2 regions of the Pseudomonas sp. FP2335 genome follow, and region 1 is predicted to be linked to the other one. Evidence: riboswitches for the same ligand, from Rfam matches in the RefSeq annotation. Region 1 holds a riboswitch; the other holds the start of a gene.

Region 1 (3,205 bases):
GGGCGAGCATGAAGATTGCTCATGATCGGGAAGGGCGATTATCGGGATTTTAGTCGGCGCAAGCCAACGCAAAGGTGGCCTGGGAGGTTTTTTTGCGGGTGATCAGCAGGCGCGCAGGGGCGCCAGTGAGGTGCTCGGCCAGTGCCAGGGCGGCGCTTTCGGCGATGCCGTAACAGCCGGTATGGGCGAAAGCGACAGCGGATCTGTGGCTCAGGCGGTCGGCATAACCCCCTAGCCCGGCCGCGCTGAAGCAGTGCAGTGGCAGGTTCAACAGCGCGGCCAGGGCGAGTAATCCGGGTTCATCACGTTTGCGATCAATACTCGCCAAGGCCGTAACGTGCCGGCGCTCGATACCACCCTCGGCGAGGGCGGCGTCGAACAGGCTCAGCAGGGTGTGAACATCACAACCCCGCTGGCAGCCCAGGCCGGCCACCAGGGTCATGCCGAGTATTGATCGTCACGGTTGCGGCGGAACAGCCAGGCGCTGATCAGGCCCAGGGCCAGCCAGAACGCCACGTTGGTCAACTGCGATGCGATCTTGAACTGCGCTTCCAGCGCTTCTGGTGCCAGCATCGAATGCACTTCCGGTTGCGGTGCGCCAATCACGTGGGGAACCACCAGGATTGCCGCCCCCAGTACTTTGAGCAGCCAGTTGCGACCGAATACGATCAGCGCGATACCGGCGGCGGTGGACGCTGCGGTACCGATCCACCACGTCTGGCGCAGTGCGAGGTCGGCGGCAGCCGTGCCCGGTAGCTCAGGCGGCAGCCCCAGGGTCGGTGCCAGTACGAAGGTCGCGTAACCAGCCAGCCCCCATAGCAGCCCTTGGGCGGTGCGGGTTGGCGCGCGCAGGGTGTACAGGCCGGCGAGCATCAGTGCGAAACCGACCGCCACTACCAGGTTGCCACCTGTGGTAGAGAGTACGCGCTGCCAGCCGTCTTCCGGCTCCCAGGCTTCGGCGTCGTGGGTATGGGCAGCGGTGCCGGCGGTATGCTCGTGCATCACCTCGGCAGGGGCTTTTTCAAAGGTTTCCGCCTGCAAAATCAGCGGGGCGACCCAGAAACTTTGCAGCAGGGTCAGCAGCAGGGCGGCCAAAAGTCCGGTGAACCCTGCGGTTTGCGCAATACGCTTGATCATGTCGGCAGGTCTCAATGGCACGGGAACGCGGCGCTGTGGCGGGTATCGTGGGCAGCGTTGTGCACCGCCTCGATATGCGAGAAACCGGCGAAATACACCAGGCACGCGCCGAGGATCGACGCACCGATGGCGGCGGTCAGGCGTTGGCTCAGGGTAGAGGTGCGGCTGGCGGAGTGCGAGGTGCTGCTGATGATCGACATGGCGCGTCCCTTTCAGGTGTCTGGGTGAAACGAGCGCATGAAAACCCCGCGAGCCAGGCACGCAGGGTTCTGAACAGCGCCCGCCCACCGCGGGTTTGTTATCTGATTTTTTCGGGCCGGTCTCCGGGCTTGCGAGGGGCTCAATGCCTGAAAACGTCGCCTTCCCATGCCTTGGGCACAGTGGATATGACGTTTCGCTCGCTTACCGTTGCGGGGGCAGCACCGGACTGTCATGCGTACATGAGTCACCGGTTTCCCGTTTCACCCTTTGCAGGGCACCCGAAACAAGATGTGTAGGAGAGCATGGGGGGGGGAGGGGAGTCAATTGGGATGTGGTTTTTGGTGGTGGTGGTGGTGGTGGTGTACATATCCGTTTCTTCGGTAACGGCCGCTTATGGTTCCGCTCTTACAGCGGGTCACTTTGGAAAAGCCCCAAAGTAACCAAAGGGCTCTTGCCCCAACACTCGGCACCTCGCCTAGGCTCGGTGTGCCCTCACTCCGGCTTGAATCCGTGGGCCGCCGTCATGGGCCATCCCTGGCCCAGGACGGCTAACCCGGCGTCCTGCCGGGTTGCCCACGGATTCAAGCCTGCGTTCGGCCAGCGTGTTTAACGGGGCAAGTGAGATCAAAAGCCAGAGCGCGGCGGCCTTAGAGGCGACCGGCATTTTTTATGGTGTTCACCCTCGACTGTGGGATCTGGCTAGCCTGCGATGCAGGCGACTCGGTACATCAGACGCACCCAGTTGATGCCATCGCAGGCAAGCCAGTTCCCACAGGGGAACCCGCCCGCTTTCTCGATCAGGCCGGCTGTCAGGCCGCCCAAATCCATGTCGGATTAAGGGCACACCGAGCCTGGGCGAGGTGCCGAGTGTTGGGGCAAGAGCCCTTTGGTTACTTTTGGGCTCTTTCCTAAAGTGAGCTGCCGTAAGGAGTCGCCGTTACCTAAATAACGGATATGTACACGAACCCAACCCCATCATTGACCATCCCCCAAGCACTGCGTAGCCTTGCACCCTCGAGGTTCTTCGGCCCAGGCCGAAGCTAAGAAGGGAACGCGGTCCAAGCCGCGGCTGCCCCCGCAACTGTAAAGGGTTCAGTTGACTGCCACGCCACTGCCGACAAGGCGGGAAGGCGCAGCCAGCGCCGGTCGCAAGACCTGCAAGCCCCAAGCCAGGAGACCTGCCTCGCAATCGATTTTTCAATTCAACCGGGCGGGGTGATCCGGTGACGAAATCCGCTGCTGCGCACTGTCGCAGGGCCTATCGTCCCGTATGCCCGCCCCCAAGGGCATCCGATGAAAACACTGGCCAAACTCCCCGTCACCATCGTTACCGGCTTTCTTGGCTCGGGCAAAACCACCTTGCTGCGCCATATGCTCGACAACGCCCAGGGCCGTCGTATCGCCGTGATCGTCAACGAATTCGGCGAGTTGGGCATTGACGGTGAAATCCTCAAGCAGTGCTCCATCGGTTGCACCGAAGAAGAAGCCAACGGCCGTGTCTACGAGCTGGCCAACGGCTGCCTGTGCTGCACCGTGCAGGAAGAGTTCTTCCCGGTGATGCGCGAGCTGGTTGCCCGGCGCGGCGACCTCGACCATATCCTCATTGAAACCTCCGGCCTGGCTCTGCCAAAACCCCTGGTACAAGCCTTCCAATGGCCGGAAATCCGTAGCGCCTGCACGGTTGACGCGGTGATCACCGTGGTCGATAGCCCAGCCGTGGCCGCCGGCACCTTCGCCGCATTCCCGGACCAAGTCGACGCCCAGCGCAAACTCGACCCGAACCTGGACCACGAATCGCCGCTGCACGAGTTGTTCGCCGACCAACTGGCCAGCGCCGACTTGGTGATCCTCAACAAATCCGACTTGA
Region 2 (3,205 bases), 1.5 Mb from region 1:
TATGGCCATCGGCTCCCAGGCCGGTGCCGCGCTGAAAAAGTGTGTGCTGGAACTGGGCGGCTCCGACCCGTTCATCGTGCTCAACGACGCCGACCTTGACGCCGCGGTGCAAGCCGCCGTGATTGGCCGCTTCCAGAACAGCGGGCAAGTCTGCGCAGCTGCCAAGCGTCTGATCATCGAAGCCGGCGTGGCCGAAGCCTTTACCGCAAAATTCCTCGCAGCCAGCCGTGCCCTGGTGATGGGCGACCCGACATCCGCCGCCACGTACATCGGCCCGATGGCCCGCTTCGACCTGCGCGACGAGCTGCACGGCCAGGTCCAGGCGACTCTTGAAGAAGGCGCGACCCTGCTACTGGGCGGCCATAAAGTCGCCGGTGCCGGCAACTACTATGAGCCGACCGTACTGGCAGGCGTCACCGACCAGATGACCTCGTTCAAACAGGAACTGTTCGGCCCGGTAGCCTCGATCATCACCGCCCGCGACGCCGACCACGCGGTAGCGCTGGCGAATGACAGCGAGTTCGGCCTGACCGCGAGCATCTTCACCACCGACGCGGCGAAGGCGCGGGATATAGCCAACCGCCTGGAAACCGGCGGGATTTTCGTCAACGCCTTCAGCGTGTCCGACCCTCGGGTGGCGTTTGGCGGGATCAAGAAAAGCGGCTTTGGCCGTGAACTGTCACACTTCGGCGTGCGGGAATTCTGCAACGCGCAGACCGTGTGGCTGGACCGCAAATAACCCCCGGCCGGGCTGACACCCTTGCCCCGCGCTGGGTGGCGAAGCCGCCCCAAATCCAGACAACCCGGTGTATCAGAAAGACCGAGGTGCCTGGGTTTGGGGCGGCTTCGCCACCCAGCGCGGGGCAAGCCCGCTCACTACAGACCGGTGGTCACTGGGTATTGATGAAGTGAAATTGCGCCCGGGCCTGTTCAACCGCGTGGCGCACTTTGTCCTGCTGCGCCTCACTGCCCGCGTAGTAGATATTCATCCCCTGCAAACCGAGGCCTTCGCAGGCGTTCTCAACAACCGCCACGTCGATTGAACTGCGCGCCCCAATGATCAAGAACCCACTGTCGCCCAGGCGCTGGGCGTTGAGCAGTTCTTGCCTGAGTTGGCCGGCATTCGCGCCGCCGCCCAGGACAGTCGCCAGCATGTCGCCGATCACACCATGGCTGGCGATCTTGACGCTGTGCAAACGCACCTTGTTGGCGCCGGCAGGCAGCGACATGACATGGGCAGTGGCGGCCTCGTCGAAAATCTGCGATTCGCTTTTACCCTGGGTCGCACAACCGGCGAGCAGGGTGATCAGGGCGAGGGCGACTAAACGTTTCACTGTATTTTCCTTGTATGGGGCGGTTCCGTGGCCGCGCATCATAAGAGACACGCGCCCTCACGTCCAAGATCGACTACCATACCGCGCCGGTTCCCCAACGGGACTAATAGGGAATCCGAAGCGCGGCCACCCGCGCCAATCGGAACTGCCCCCGCAACTGTAGGTGCTGAGCCTGCTCCCCACTGCCACTGGACGCTGTCCGGGAAGGCCGGAGCGTGGCGATGACGCATCAGTCAGGAGACCTGCCGGCCAAGCGTTATCACCAACCGGCGGGGTGTCCGGGAAGGGCATCCCTGGCCTGCCGGACCGGCAGCGTTCATGGCTGTATTTCCACTACCGTACCGCCCCAGCTCCCTGTACGGTCCCAACGGAGATTGCCCCATGCTGCCACGCATTACCGCCCTGCTCACCGGCCTGAGTGTTTGTGCCCTGGCCCACGCCGCGCCGACTGACTACCCGCTGACCCTGGAAAACTGCGGCAGCACCCTCACCTTCCAGCAAGCGCCGGCGCGCAGCGTGACCATTGGCCAAGCCGCCACCGAGATGCTTTATGCGTTGGGCGTGGGCGACAAAGTGGTCGGCACCTCACTGTGGTTCAACAGTGTGCTGCCGCAGTTCAAGGCACAGAACGAGCGCATCGAACGCCTGGCCAACAATGAGCCGAGCTTCGAAGCCGTGATCGCCAAGCGCCCGCAGTTGGTGGCCGCCGAGCTGGAATGGGTGGTCGGCGCACAAGGCGTGGTCGGCACCCGTGAGCAATTCCACGAACTGCAGATCCCCACCTACCTGCTGCCCTCCGACTGCGAAGGCAAGGACAACCTGGTGGGCGCCGACGGCACGCGGCTGGAGCCGTTCCGCATCGAGACCATCTACAAAAGCATCAGCCAACTGGCGGCGATCTTCGATGTGCAGGACCGCGGTCAACAGCTGAACGGCGAACTCAAGGCGCGCCTGGCCAAGTCCGTCGCCACCGTGCAGAGCAAGGGCCTCAAGCAGGCCAGCGCACTGGTGTGGTTCTCCAGCGCCGAGCTGGCCAGCGACCCGTATGTCGCCGGGCACAAGGGCATTCCCGAATTCATGCTGCAAACCCTCGGCCTGCGCAACGTGGTGCAGTCCGATGAAGAATGGCCCGCCGTGGGCTGGGAAACCATCGCCAAGGCCAACCCGACCTTCCTCGTCATCGCCCGCATGGACCGCCGCCGCTACCCTGCCGACGACCATGAAAAGAAACTCGCCTTCCTGCGCAGCGACCCGGTCACCCGCAACATGGATGCGGTAAAAAACAACCGCATCATCATCCTCGACGCCCTGGCGTTGCAGGCCAGCATCCGCATGTTCGACGGCCTTGAGCAACTGGCCACGGCCATCGACGGCTACGACCTGCCGAAATGATTCGTGCCCTCCTCGCCCTGGCCCTACTCCTGGCCGCCGTGCTCGCCGGCGTGGCCATCGGCGAAACCGCCATCTCGCCGCAGGTCGTACTTCAGGTGCTGGCCAATAAACTGTGGGGCGCCGGCTACGTGCTCGACCCCATCGACGAAGGCGTAGTGTGGAACTACCGCCTGACCCGCGCGCTGGTCGCCGCCGCCTGCGGTGCCGGGCTGGCGACCTGCGGGGTGATCCTGCAATCGCTGCTGCGCAATCCGCTGGCCGATCCGTACCTGCTGGGCATCAGCGCCGGCGCCTCGACAGGTGCGGTGCTGGTGGCGCTGATCGGGGTGGGCGGCGGCTTGATTTCATTGTCGGCTGGCGCGTTTGTCGGCGCGATGGCGGCGTTTGCGCTGGTGATTTTATTGGCGCGGGCCAGCGGCTCGTCCAGCGGCACCGGGCAGATCATCCTCGCTGGCATTGCCGGTTCGCAGCTGTTCAAC

Evidence for each region. Region 1 has a riboswitch for cobalamin ahead of PSH81_RS11410 (CbtB domain-containing protein). Riboswitches for the same ligand answer to the same signal wherever they lie in the genome.
Region 2: it holds a riboswitch for cobalamin, as region 1 does, so the genes downstream of both, PSH81_RS18290 (ABC transporter substrate-binding protein) here and PSH81_RS11410 (CbtB domain-containing protein) in region 1, are expected to answer to the same signal.

Annotation. Positions count from the first base shown of each region.
Region 1 covers NZ_CP117437.1:2,554,337-2,557,541, forward strand. The annotation lists gene PSH81_RS11400 (cobalamin biosynthesis protein) at 50-442, opposite strand; gene PSH81_RS11405 (CbtA family protein) at 439-1,137, opposite strand; gene PSH81_RS11410 (CbtB domain-containing protein) at 1,149-1,337, opposite strand; cobalamin riboswitch at 1,434-1,635, opposite strand; cobalamin riboswitch at 2,339-2,539, shown strand; gene cobW (cobalamin biosynthesis protein CobW) at 2,632-3,205, shown strand, end outside.
Region 2 covers NZ_CP117437.1:4,081,896-4,085,100, forward strand. The annotation lists gene PSH81_RS18280 (aldehyde dehydrogenase family protein) at 1-739, shown strand, start outside; gene PSH81_RS18285 (hypothetical protein) at 891-1,334, opposite strand; cobalamin riboswitch at 1,405-1,599, shown strand; gene PSH81_RS18290 (ABC transporter substrate-binding protein) at 1,716-2,726, shown strand; gene PSH81_RS18295 (iron ABC transporter permease) at 2,723-3,205, shown strand, end outside.